Linked DNA regions of Magnetococcus sp. PR-3. The protein of the gene in region 1 binds, or shares a complex with, the protein of each later gene. Links are inferred from orthologs where the notes say so. Each region holds a gene or a part of one and is shown on either strand. Other genes may lie near its edges.

What was found. Proteins that work in one complex are often made in the same cells at the same time.
Region 2: the proteins of uvrA (region 1) and mfd are in contact, whole or in part, in a crystal structure (PDB 4DFC), measured with the Escherichia coli proteins. The link is inferred for Magnetococcus sp. PR-3 from one-to-one orthologs.

What each region holds. Positions count from the first base shown.
Region 1 is NZ_JBAHUQ010000002.1:261,864-268,010, reverse strand. Bases 1,678-5,017 are described here. They hold uvrA (excinuclease ABC subunit UvrA), read left to right. Parts: upstream 1,678-1,979; coding sequence 1,980-4,817; downstream 4,818-5,017. Other genes in these bases: V5T57_RS02695 (hypothetical protein), read right to left, coding at 4,892-5,017; V5T57_RS02705 (precorrin-2 dehydrogenase/sirohydrochlorin ferrochelatase family protein), read right to left, coding at 1,678-1,932. Outside these bases: 23S rRNA (uracil(1939)-C(5))-methyltransferase RlmD, read left to right, coding at 23-1,300; more of V5T57_RS02705, read right to left, coding at 1,297-1,677; more of V5T57_RS02695, read right to left, coding at 5,018-6,147. UniProt on the Escherichia coli protein: The UvrABC repair system catalyzes the recognition and processing of DNA lesions. UvrA is an ATPase and a DNA-binding protein. A damage recognition complex composed of 2 UvrA and 2 UvrB subunits scans DNA for abnormalities.
Region 2 is NZ_JBAHUQ010000014.1:87,834-93,349, forward strand. What follows is about bases 1,404-5,516. They hold mfd (transcription-repair coupling factor), read right to left. Parts: upstream 5,201-5,516; coding sequence 1,604-5,200; downstream 1,404-1,603. Other genes in these bases: V5T57_RS09875 (DnaJ C-terminal domain-containing protein), read right to left, coding at 1,404-1,471; V5T57_RS09885 (cytidylate kinase-like family protein), read right to left, coding at 5,366-5,516. Also shown: V5T57_RS09870 (TetR/AcrR family transcriptional regulator), read left to right, coding at 1-443; more of V5T57_RS09875, read right to left, coding at 644-1,403. UniProt on the Escherichia coli protein: Couples transcription and DNA repair by recognizing RNA polymerase (RNAP) stalled at DNA lesions. Mediates ATP-dependent release of RNAP and its truncated transcript from the DNA, and recruitment of nucleotide excision repair machinery to the damaged site.

The DNA of each region.
Region 1 (6,147 bases):
CTTATAGATCGGTCATACCACCATGGAAATCACTATCGACAAACTTGCTTCTGGTGGATCCGGCCTCGGCTTTCACGAGGGTATGGCTATTTTTGTACCCAACACGGCGCCCGGTGATGTGGTTGAGGTTGAAATTAAAAGTAAGCGTAAGCGCCACGCCCATGCCGAGCTGGTTAAAATCATTACCCCCAGTCCTAAACGTACTGAGCCTCTGTGCCCCGTTTATGAACAGTGTGGGGGGTGTCAGCTACAGCACCTGGATGCCCCAACAAGAAATGACTATAAAGCCGCGGTTGTTAAAGAGGCCCTTGAGCATATTGCCAAGTTTGAAAACCCACCCATGCAGCCCCTGTTACCGGGTGAGCCTGAAACCCAGTATCGACGTCGGTGTGGTCTAAAGATCCGTTGGGTACGGGATCATGCTGTGGTGGGTTTTTTCCAAACAGCCACCAAGCGCATTGTGGATCTGCCCGGCTGTCCGGTGTTACACCCGACACTGGAAAAGATGATTGAACCTATTCGCCAATTGGTGGGTAAGTTGAGCGTGCGCGAGCGGCTCCCTCAGGTAGATCTAAGCTGCGGTGATGAAGGTCTTGGCATGATTATCCATGTCTTGAGAAAACTCTCTGCTAAAGATAAAGAGATCCTTCAGAACTTTGCGGAAGAAAATAAGATTGATCAAGTGTGGATTCAGTGGGGCCGGCGGGATGATCTCATTGCCTTTATTGACAATGAACCTATGCGCTATAGCCCGGATGGTGAAGCTACCCTCAAGTTTATGCCAGGTGACTTCACCCAAGCCCACTTTGAACAGAACCGCCAACTGGTGGATCTGGTGCTTGAGTGGGTGGGTAAGGGTGAGCGGGTTCTTGATCTGTTCTCTGGCATAGGTAACTTTACCTTGCCGTTAGCCCGTCAATTTAAACGGGCTACAGGCTATGAAAGTTATGAACCTGCTGTCAAACGGGGACGTAGTAATACCATGGCGCACCCTTCGGTCACCTTTAAGACGGTTGATCTATTTGATGAGACGGCGCTTAAAGGATTACCCTTGGCTGATGTAGATGCCTTGGTGGTGGATCCGCCCAGAGATGGTGCCGCTAATTTGGCCAAGCAGATCCATGCGGATGGAGGACCAGAGACCATTGTTTGGGTCTCTTGCGATCCTGCAACCTTTGCCCGTGATGCGCTCATTTTATGTTCCGGGGGGTATCAGCTGGAAAAAGTTAAACCGCTGGATATGTTCCCCATGACCAGTCATGTGGAGCTGATTGCCCGGTTCACAAAAACGGGGGCTTAATCCGCTCTCTGCTCAAGTTTTTGTTTAAACCACTTCTGGTTATCGGTTTTGGCAAAACGTTCTTCAGCCTCTGCGGCAAGGGATGTTTCCCGCCAAAACCGATAACGGTTTTCAGCGATGGGTATACGCTGTAAAACGGTTTGTCGCATGGCCCCAAATACCTCAACAACTTCTCCCCAGCCTGGTTCCAACCACCGTTCAATACGCTCTTTAAGTAAGCGGGAGAGGGAAGGGCTCAACCCCCCAGTGCTGACACCAACCGTTACATCACCCCGTCGCACCACCGCTGGTACAATAAAGCCACTGACCTCAGGACCATCAGCAGAGTTGCATAATAGACCCTTCTGGGCGCACAATAGTGCGATTTGCCGGTTACGTTCGGCCTCTCCAGTGGCGGCGAAGACCAGTGCCCAGGGTTGTTCTAAGATCTTCGGATCAAACGCTTGTGCTAGGTGGGTGACTAAACCAGTTTGTACATGCGTGGTCATATCTGCACAGATCTGTGGGGCCATAACAGTCAGCTGGGCACCACTGGGCAATAAGCTACGCAGTTTACGCTGGGCCACTTTGCCACCGCCAATGACCAATACCGGGCGACCGGTTAAAATTAGTTCTGCCATATAGTGGGCCATGATCTCTCCTTATGGGGATGGTATGGCGTTAAGGAATATCTGAAGCAATGTCCGAAGAAAAGAAGATCATCATCCGTGGTGCCCGGGAACACAACCTGAAAAACATCAACCTGGAGATGCCCCGTAATGCCCTTACGGTGATTACCGGTGTTTCAGGCTCGGGTAAATCCTCTCTAGCTTTTGATACCCTTTCTGCAGAAGGGCAACGACGCTATGTAGAGTCGCTTTCGGCCTATGCACGCCAGTTCTTGAGTCTACAGAACAAACCGGATGTGGATGCCATTGAGGGGTTAGCCCCCAGTATCTCTATTGAGCAAAAATCCACGTCTAAAAATCCCCGCTCCACGGTGGGGACCGTGACCGAGATCTATGATTACCTGCGCCTGCTCTATGCCCGTGTGGGTCGCCCCTATTGCTACGGTTGTGGTCGACCAATTGAAAGTCAAACCATCAGCCAAATGGTTGATGCGGTTATGGGGCTGCCAGAACGGACCCGTTTGCTGCTACTCGCACCCATTGTACGGGGACGTAAAGGGGAGTACAAAAAAGAGCTGTTAGAGCTACAAAAACAGGGCTTTACACGAGTTGTAATCGATGGTGAGACCTATGATCTAGGGGATACACCAACCCTGAATAAAAAGGTAAAACACACCATTGAGGTGTTGGTGGATCGTCTGGTTGTGAAGACAGGTATTCAAACCCGGATGGCTGACTCACTGGAAACAGCATTGCGTTTGACCGATGGCATCGCACGGGTAGAGACGGTGGGTGAGGAGAAGAAGGATTGGCTTTTTTCAGAGAAAAATGCCTGCATTCACTGCAATATCTCCTATCCGGAGATTGAGCCACGTCTCTTCTCCTTCAACAACCCTTTTGGTGCATGCCCCAGTTGTGATGGTTTGGGAACACAAGAGTTTTTTGATCCTGAACTGATTGTACCCAACCCTGATCTTTCTATGCGTGAAGGTGCCATTGCGCCATGGGCCAAACCTACCCAGCGTATTGCGCAGGAGTCACTCTATACCTTGGCGGAACACTTTGGGGTGGATGTCAACTTGGCTTGGAAGGATTTGCCGGAAACCTTTAAAGATATTGTGCTCTACGGTTCTGGGGAAGAGAAGGTTAAATTCCGTTGGAAGGGCTTCCGGCGGGCCCGTACGGTGCATCGCCCTTGGGAAGGGGTAGCCCATACCCTGGAACGTCGGTATTTAGAAACACAATCTGAAGATCAACGTGAGCAATATCGCCAGTATCGTAATGCCACCCCCTGTACAGCCTGTGAAGGGCAACGACTCCGTAAAGAGGCCCTCCACGTTAAAGTGGGGTCTGAGAATTTGGCGGGCTTTACGGCCTTACCCCTACGAGAGGCCCAACGCTACACCGAAGATCTGGATCTGACACCAAGAGAACGGGCCATTGCCGAACGTATTCTAAAAGAGGTCACAGACCGGTTAAACTTCCTTATTGCCGTGGGGTTGGACTATCTAACCCTGGATCGAACCGCTTCAACCCTATCGGGGGGGGAGAGTCAGCGTATACGTTTGGCCAACCAAATTGGTTCCGGCTTGGTGGGCGTACTCTATATTTTGGATGAGCCCTCCATCGGTTTGCATCAACGTGATAACCAACGACTGTTGGATACCCTGGTACGTTTAAGGGATTTGGGCAACACCGTGGTTGTTGTGGAGCATGATGAAGATGCCATTCGTACCGCAGACTATGTGGTCGATATGGGCCCCGGTGCTGGTGAACATGGGGGGCAGATTGTCGCGGCGGGTACGCCCCAAGAGATTATGGACCATGCTGATTCCCTGACCGGCCACTATCTTAATGGTATACGCACCATCCCTGTGCCCGAGCAGCGGCGCCAGGTGGATCGCACACGACAGATCACCCTGGAGAAAGTGGCAACCCACAACTTGCAAGAGGTAACCACCCATATACCTGTTGGTTTGTTGACCTGTATTACCGGTGTCTCTGGATCGGGAAAATCCTCTTTGGTGTTGGATACCCTCTATCCTGCCCTGGCCCAACGTCTGCACAATGCCAAGGTCACCAGTGGTCTTTTTGAGTCCATTGAAGGGCTCGATCAACTGGATAAAGTGATCCATATGGATCAAACGCCTATTGGCCGTACACCGCGTTCTAACCCTGCCACCTATACCGGTTTGTTTACCCCCATACGTGAACTGATGGCTGCGACGGAAGAGGCCCGAGCCCGTGGTTATAAATCGGGTCGTTTCAGCTTTAATGTCAAAGGGGGGCGGTGCGAGGCCTGCTCAGGAGATGGGTTGGTTAAAATTGAGATGCACTTTCTGCCAGATATCTTTGTTGAGTGTGATGTCTGCCATGGGGCCCGATACAATCGGGAAACCCTGGAGGTTCACTACAAGGGTAAGAACATTGCAGAAGTGCTCAATATGACCATTGATGAGGCTTTGGAATTTTTTCAGGCTCATCCCCCCATTCGTAGCCGCTTACAGACATTGATGGATGTGGGATTGAGCTATATGCGTTTGGGTCAGTCCGCAACAACGCTCTCTGGGGGTGAAGCACAACGGGTTAAGATCGCCCGTGAACTCTCTAAACGTTCCACCGGTAAAACACTCTATATCCTGGATGAACCAACCACCGGCTTACATTTTGATGATATCCGAAAATTGGTTGAGGTGCTGCAACGCTTGGTTGAAGCAGGCAATACTGTGGTTGTGATTGAACACAACCTGGATGTGATCAAAACCGCAGACTGGATTATTGACCTTGGCCCGGAGGGGGGTAGCCATGGTGGGCGGATCCTTATTGAGGGGCAGCCTGAACAGGTTGCCGCCTGTGAAGACTCCTGGACAGGGCGCTACCTAAAACCCTTTTTGGCTGATGTCTCATAATCCTTTTACCTGCTCTGAACCTTTAGGCATTGGCCAGCTAGGGGGGCATCGTCAACAGCAGCCCTGTACACCCTTTATGCCTGATGAATAACCAGTTGGGTATAGGGTATCTTCCAACCTTGCTCAATGGCACGCTCAACGGCCAGTTGTTGTAAATCGCGATAGGTATGGGGGTAGTATTGGGCAGCCTGACCTGTAAACTGCGCAAAGATGCGGTAATCCAGGGAGGAGTCGGCAGCACGGTCAAAGTGTACGGAGAGATCTAAAAAGGCTTCGCCATAACGTGCCTGCAAGCCCTGGCGTACACTCTGGGCCAGTTGTCGGGGAATATCCGTGGTGCTGGTGGTGAGATGTTGATAGTCCACCCCAAACCGGGTTTCTACCCCAAACCCTTTGGATAAGTTCACGGGGTTGGTGGCCAAGAAGGGTGTGATGCCATAGCGTTTTTCTGCACCACCTTCCAAACGTACCCGTACTTGCTCATCGGTAATTTGAATGACCTCTCCATAGAGACCATCCTTTAACAGCACATACTCCCCCATGGCACAGGGAAACCAAGCCTCATCTTCATCATAAAGACGTGAACGTAGGTTGAGTAAAGCGGATAGAGGGACCAACAGGGTTTCCCCCTGAATACAGGGGTTACGTAAGGTGGTATAGAGATTAAGGCTGGCTACTTCCCACGGTAGGTTTTTATAGAGAATACGCTCCCCCTCCCTGACCTCCCCAAAATTAAGCAGTAGGCGGACCTCCTCCACATAGCGGGGGATAGAGGTACGCAAAACCCAAATAACCGCGACAACAACCAGTATGGCCACTGCCTGCATGGCCCGGTCACCACGCAGGTTAAAGATGTAAAACATCGCAATAATGGAAAATAAAACGGCAATGCTCTGATAGCTAAATGCCATAACACGCTGAATTTTTAACTTGTGCTGGCTACGACCCCGAATGCATAGGCGTAACAGTGAACGCAGGAGACGCATGACAAGATACACAGTCAGTGCGGCCCCCAGCGCCAGGGCCAGGGTTAACCCGCGCCCCATCAAAAATTCATGCAGTTTTTCTCCAACACTCTTCTCTTTTTTTGCCGCAGCTTGTTCCAGGTTAGAGAGCTGCACCCGATCGACTTCCAACAGGTGTGTGTGGGTCTTTAATTGTACCTGCCAAGCTTGAGCGACCTGTTTAAAGCGGGTTTGTGTACCCGTGCTTAACCCCTTCATACGCCCTTTATTCAGATGCTCTAGGGCCTTTTGTACAACAGCGATGCGTTCTTGATGAAAGAGAATCCGTTTGCTTAAGGTATCGCGCATGCGCTGTTGTTCTGTCA
Region 2 (5,516 bases), on another replicon or contig:
TTCAATCGAAGGAAGATCTGATTCTAGCGGCTCTCAGGCGGCGGGATGAGCGGTTTCGGGTGTGGTTAATCCGTGCCATCAAAGCCTATAAGGGGGATGCTAGATCGCGACTGCTTGGAATGTTTGATGCCCTTGATGCTTGGTTTCATGGAGATGGTCCCGGCCAGTTACCTTTTTGTGGCTGTATGTTTATTCATGCTGCAGGAGAGTATGGTGAACTGAGTTCTCCTATCCACACGTTGGCCGCCGAGCATAAGCGTCTTGTTTTGGAAGATCTGCGTCTATTGGTCGCTGAAGCTGGATTGCCGCTCTCTTTTGCTGAGCAGTTGGCTCTGCTCAAAGAGGGGGCGATTGTGAGCGCATCAGTTACCGGCGATTTGTCCAGTGCCTTGCGGGCGAAGCAGATGGCAGAAGTACTGTTTTTGCAAGAAGAGCGTAGATGAGGGAAAGAGGGGGGGCTATTTAACGGTTGGTTGGAGGGGGGAGGAGCCCGTTTATCTCTGTATGGCCGTTAAGTGATAGATGAGCCGATACCAAAAGGGGGGGGCGCTAAGGTGCTGTTTGGTACAGATTGGCCTTGTGGTTGTTTTCTGCAAGGGCTCGATCCATACAAATGTTGGCGCGTTGCTGAGCTGGGGAGGGTTTAGTGGCCTCGGGGATTGAAGGCAGATTTTTTAGCGAGCTTTTTATAGAGGCGCCGTTCTGCATTGTTTAGCTGCTTGGGGACCGCAATATTCAGTCGCAAATATAGATCACCACTCTGACCAAAGCCGGGTTTAGGAAAACCTTTGCCTCTTACCCGAATAAGTTGCCCTGAGCTGGAGCCTTCTGGAATGTGGACGCGAATGATGCCACCCAGCGATTTAAACTGTACGGGCTCGCCTAAAGCGGCTTCCCAGGGAGAGAGGGTTAAGCTGCTGTAGAGATCGTAGCCATCCAGTTGAAAGTGGGGGTGGGGGGGGATCTCAACGGTAAAAATAATATCCCCACCACTGATCTCTTTAACGATGTTGGGGCGTATCTGATTGTATACCCGGACTTTATCCCCATTCACCACACCTTTAGGGATCTGTACTTGAATGGTACGGAAGCCCCCAAGCTCTTTCATGTTCAGGCGTACTTGGTGAATTTCACCGCGGTTGGCCACCTCTAGCGGTACAATCAGTTTAGCCTCAACATGGTGAGGCCTGCCTTTAATATTCTGGTTGCTGCGGTGGGCGCGGTTTTGCGGGTGCTGTGGGCTTTTGTGGGGCCATATTGGGCGCTGACTGCGGTCATAATGTGCCCGCTTATGGGGGTCCTTCAGAACATCATAGGCTTCGCCCAATGCTTTAAACAGGCTTTCCGCCTGGGGCATGGGGCTAACGTCGGGATGGTACTGGCGGGCCAGACGGCGATAAGCATTGCGTATCTGCGCCTGGGTCGCGGTACGGGGTACGTTAAGCCTTCTGTAGAAATCCTGTTCCATCATTGCCAAGCTGCCTGAAAAAGTCTGTGCATCCACTCCCGATGTTTGGGGAGCTGCAAGAACTTAATCTGCAAAGCCTAGGCCAAGCAGGGGGCTCTGCTTGGTAAAGCTGCTTAAGCGTTGGCCCGTAAAGGGTTAGATGAGTGTCGTTAAGGCCATGCGTACCTCAGACAAGCGCGCCTTATCGTCGTGCCACTGGCGGTTTTTTAACACAAGGGTGCGGCTGGTCTGGTCCAAACGGGCATTACCTACCTCTCTTTGAACCATGGCAATCAGACGTGGGATCTCAACGGTAAAGACTTCATCAAACTGGAAGGTACCACCTTTGGGGCCTGCATCCAGCTTGGTGATGCGAAGTTTGACACAGAGACGTTTGATCTCCATAACCGACAGTAGGTGATCGACCGTTGAGGGCATTGGGCCAAAGCGATCGGCCAGTTCAATACGCATCTCTTCCAGCTCTTCATGGCTGTGCAGCTCTGCAATGCGTTTGTAAAGCGTCAGACGTTGATGAACATCCCCCACATAATCTTCAGGGATATAGGTTGAGAGGTGCAGGTTGATGTTGGGTACTACAGGGGCCGGCCCCTCTTCGGCAACGGGTGCGGCTTTACGCCCAGGAACAGGGGCTTCCAGGCCAGCAGCCCGTGCCGCTTTAAGAGTATCCACCGCTTCACGCAGCATTTGGTTGTAAAGCTCAAAGCCCACCTCTTTGATCTGCCCGGACTGTTCATCCCCCAGTATGTTGCCTGCACCACGAATTTCTAAATCATGAGTGGCCAACATAAAGCCAGCACCTAGTTCGCCCAGGCTCTCCAGGGCATCCAGGCGTTTTTCAGCATCTTTGGTCAAGCGGCGTCGGTGGGGTACCAGCATGTAAGCATAAGCTCTGTGCTTGCTGCGTCCGACCCGGCCACGGAGCTGGTGCAACTGGGCGAGACCAAATTTATCAGCCCGATCAATAATAATGGTATTGGCTGTGGGTATATCGACCCCATTTTCTACGATGGTAGTGCAGACCAGAATGTTGAAAGTTTGACGGTAAAAATCCATCATCACTTTTTCCAACTGGTTTTCCCGCATCTGACCGTGGGCGACACCAACCCGGCCCTCTGGTACCAGCTCGGCAATCTCCTGAGCTTTGCGCTCAATATCTTGAACCTGGTTGTGAACATAGAAGATCTGACCACCCCGGTAGAGCTCCCGCAAAATGGCTTCACGCACCTGCTGTTTATCATAGTGGGTAATGATGGTACGAATGGCCAGCCGGTCTGCCGGGGGGGAGGCGATAATGCTGATATCCCTGACACCCGCCATGGCCATGTTCAAGGTACGGGGGATGGGGGTTGCGGTCAGGGTTAGGATATCCAGTGTGGCACGCAGGTTTTTAATGCGTTCCTTGTGGGTCACGCCAAAGCGCTGCTCCTCATCAACCACCAGAAGTCCGAGATCCTTGAACTTAAGATCTGTTTGTAAAAGGCGGTGGGTACCAACAATGACATCCACCTGTCCTTTATTGATCGCTTCAATGGTGGCTTTTTGCTCTTTTGGGGTTCTAAAACGGGAGAGAATATCGACCCGGAGTGGGTAGCTGGCCAGTCGTTTGGCAAAGTTCTCGTAGTGTTGCTGAGCCAAAATGGTTGTGGGCACTAAAATAGCGACCTGTTTGCCATCCATCGCGGCCCGGAAGGTAGCCCTTAAGGCGACCTCTGTTTTACCAAAACCAACATCACCACAAACCAGACGATCCATGGCTTTGGTTGAGGCCATATCATCCAAAACAGCCTCAATCGCTTTGGCTTGGTCCACCGTCTCTTCAAAGGGAAAAGCGCTGGCGAACTCCTGATACAAAGCGTCTGGGCCAGAGTAAACGACCCCCTTGGTGGCCTCTCTTTGGGCTTGAATGGCCACCAGTTCTTCGGCCATATCCAGAATTTTTTTGCGGGCCTTGGCGCGGGTTTTAGCCCAGCGTTTACCGCCCAGTTTGTCCAGTTGAACCTCTTCACCTGAAGAGTGCTTGCCCACACGATCTAGGTTCTCTACCGGCACATAGAGCTTATCGCCACCATGGTAGATGATCAGTAGAAAATCATTTTTTAGCTGGCCAACCTCTAGGGAGGTCAAACCACCAAAACGACCGACACCATGGTCGGCGTGGACCACCGCATCCCCTTCACTAAGGTCTGCAAAGCTTGCTATGAGCTGGTCCAGGTAGCGGCGGCTCATCTGGCGGCGGCGAATGCGTACCCCAAAAACATTGTCCTCACTGATCAGCACCACATTATGGTCAGGGTGCTCAAAGCCATCCGTTACATCCCCTAGCAACAGCAGGGGTTGTGTTGAGCCCTCTTTGATCAGTTCTGGCCAACCGCCACCATCTATGGCGCTAATTTTATGGTCCGCCAACAGTTCACGCATACGTTCGCGCTGGCCAATGGTCCGGGAGACAAAGCCAATCCGGCGGTTCTCCTGCTGCCATGACACAATCTGTTTGCTTAGGCGGTCCATGACCGTTGCGGTAGCTTTTTTCTCATCCTGTTGGCTGTTATCAACCCCTTCTAGGCCTTGTTGAATGGGGGGGATCGGATGCAAGCCAGGATCTGTCGGGCGCTTAGCTTGAGTGTCTTGAATGAGCTGTGGGTGCGGTTTTAAGCAGCTATTAAGCTCTCGTTGATCCAGATAGAGGGTTTGACGGGCAATGCAGCGCATGGAGCTGCCATCGTAGCCATTTTCGCCCCCTTGTCCCGCCCGAAAGGCGATTTGATGTTGATCTTCAATCTCTCTGGCGCGCTCTTCAATCTGTTCCTGAACATCCGCCTCCATCAGGAATAGGCTCTGGTCAGGCAGATAATCAAACAGGGTATTTAGCTCAGGATAAAAGAGAGGAAGATACTGCTCCATGCCTTGGTGGGTGTGGCCGTGGGTGATCTCTTTATAAATGAGATCCTCCGCCGCATAGCCACCAAAGATCTCACGGTAACCCGTACGGAAGCAGCTAATGGTATCTGCATTAAGAATGACTTCCCGTACAGGCAGTACCTCTACAGACGGAATGGGGTCCAAGGATCGCTGATTGGTGGGATCAAACAGGCGGATGTTATCTACCTCATCCCCAAACAGCTCAACACGGACCGGCTCTTCACGTCCGGGAGGAAAAAAGTCAATCAACCCCCCGCGTGCGGCAAACTCGCCTGGTTCAGAAACCTGAGAGACCGGGTTGTAACCAGAACGGGTCAGTAGTTCCCTAAATTCCGGTAGGTTAAGCTGATCACCAATAGAGAACGCAAAACCATAGCGGGCCAGAACCGATTTAGGCATCAGCCGCTGCATCATGGCTGCAGGGGTGGTGATCACCACCGTTCGGCTATCTCCTGTATCGCTCTCTGTACTAATAGGTCCCGTGCCTGCCAGCCCCAGTAAGCGAGAGAGGGTCGCGAGACGATCCCCAACCAATGGGCCGTAGGGAGAGAGGGGCTCAAAGGGGAGTGTTTCCCAGGCGGGAAAGGGTAGGATGTGCAGACCCTGTTTCTCACCAAAAAAAAGCAGCTCTCGAGCGATGGCTTCAGCCCGTTGAACCTTACCTGTCACCAGTACCACAGGTGCAGGTTGGGCAATCGCTAAAGAGGTCGCCAGCCAACTGGAGCTCCCCGAGGTCAGACCCGGTAGGGGGAGAGGGCTTTTACGGCCTTGTAGCTTTTCTAGAAGTTTTTGCGCTGCTATTAGATTGGTCACGGCATTTCATCTTGGATGGGGGGCTTCGAATAAACGGTAGATTATCCCGTAGCATGGGGTGCTTGGAAAGGAAAAAACCAAATTATAAAAAGATGTTGCCCTAGCCAAAAAAGGGGGGGCAAAGAGCCCCCCCTTTTTTGGGGTAGATCAAAGGCATATCATGCTCTATTTGGGCATGATAAAGCCCATTTCACGCATACCTTTTTCAACTAACTCAACAGTGGCTTGGGCCTTGAATAGATCGGTATTAACCACCATATCGTAGTAGTTGTGGCGGCCACTGTGGTTTTGATAAAGGTTCTCTACAAACTCTTGG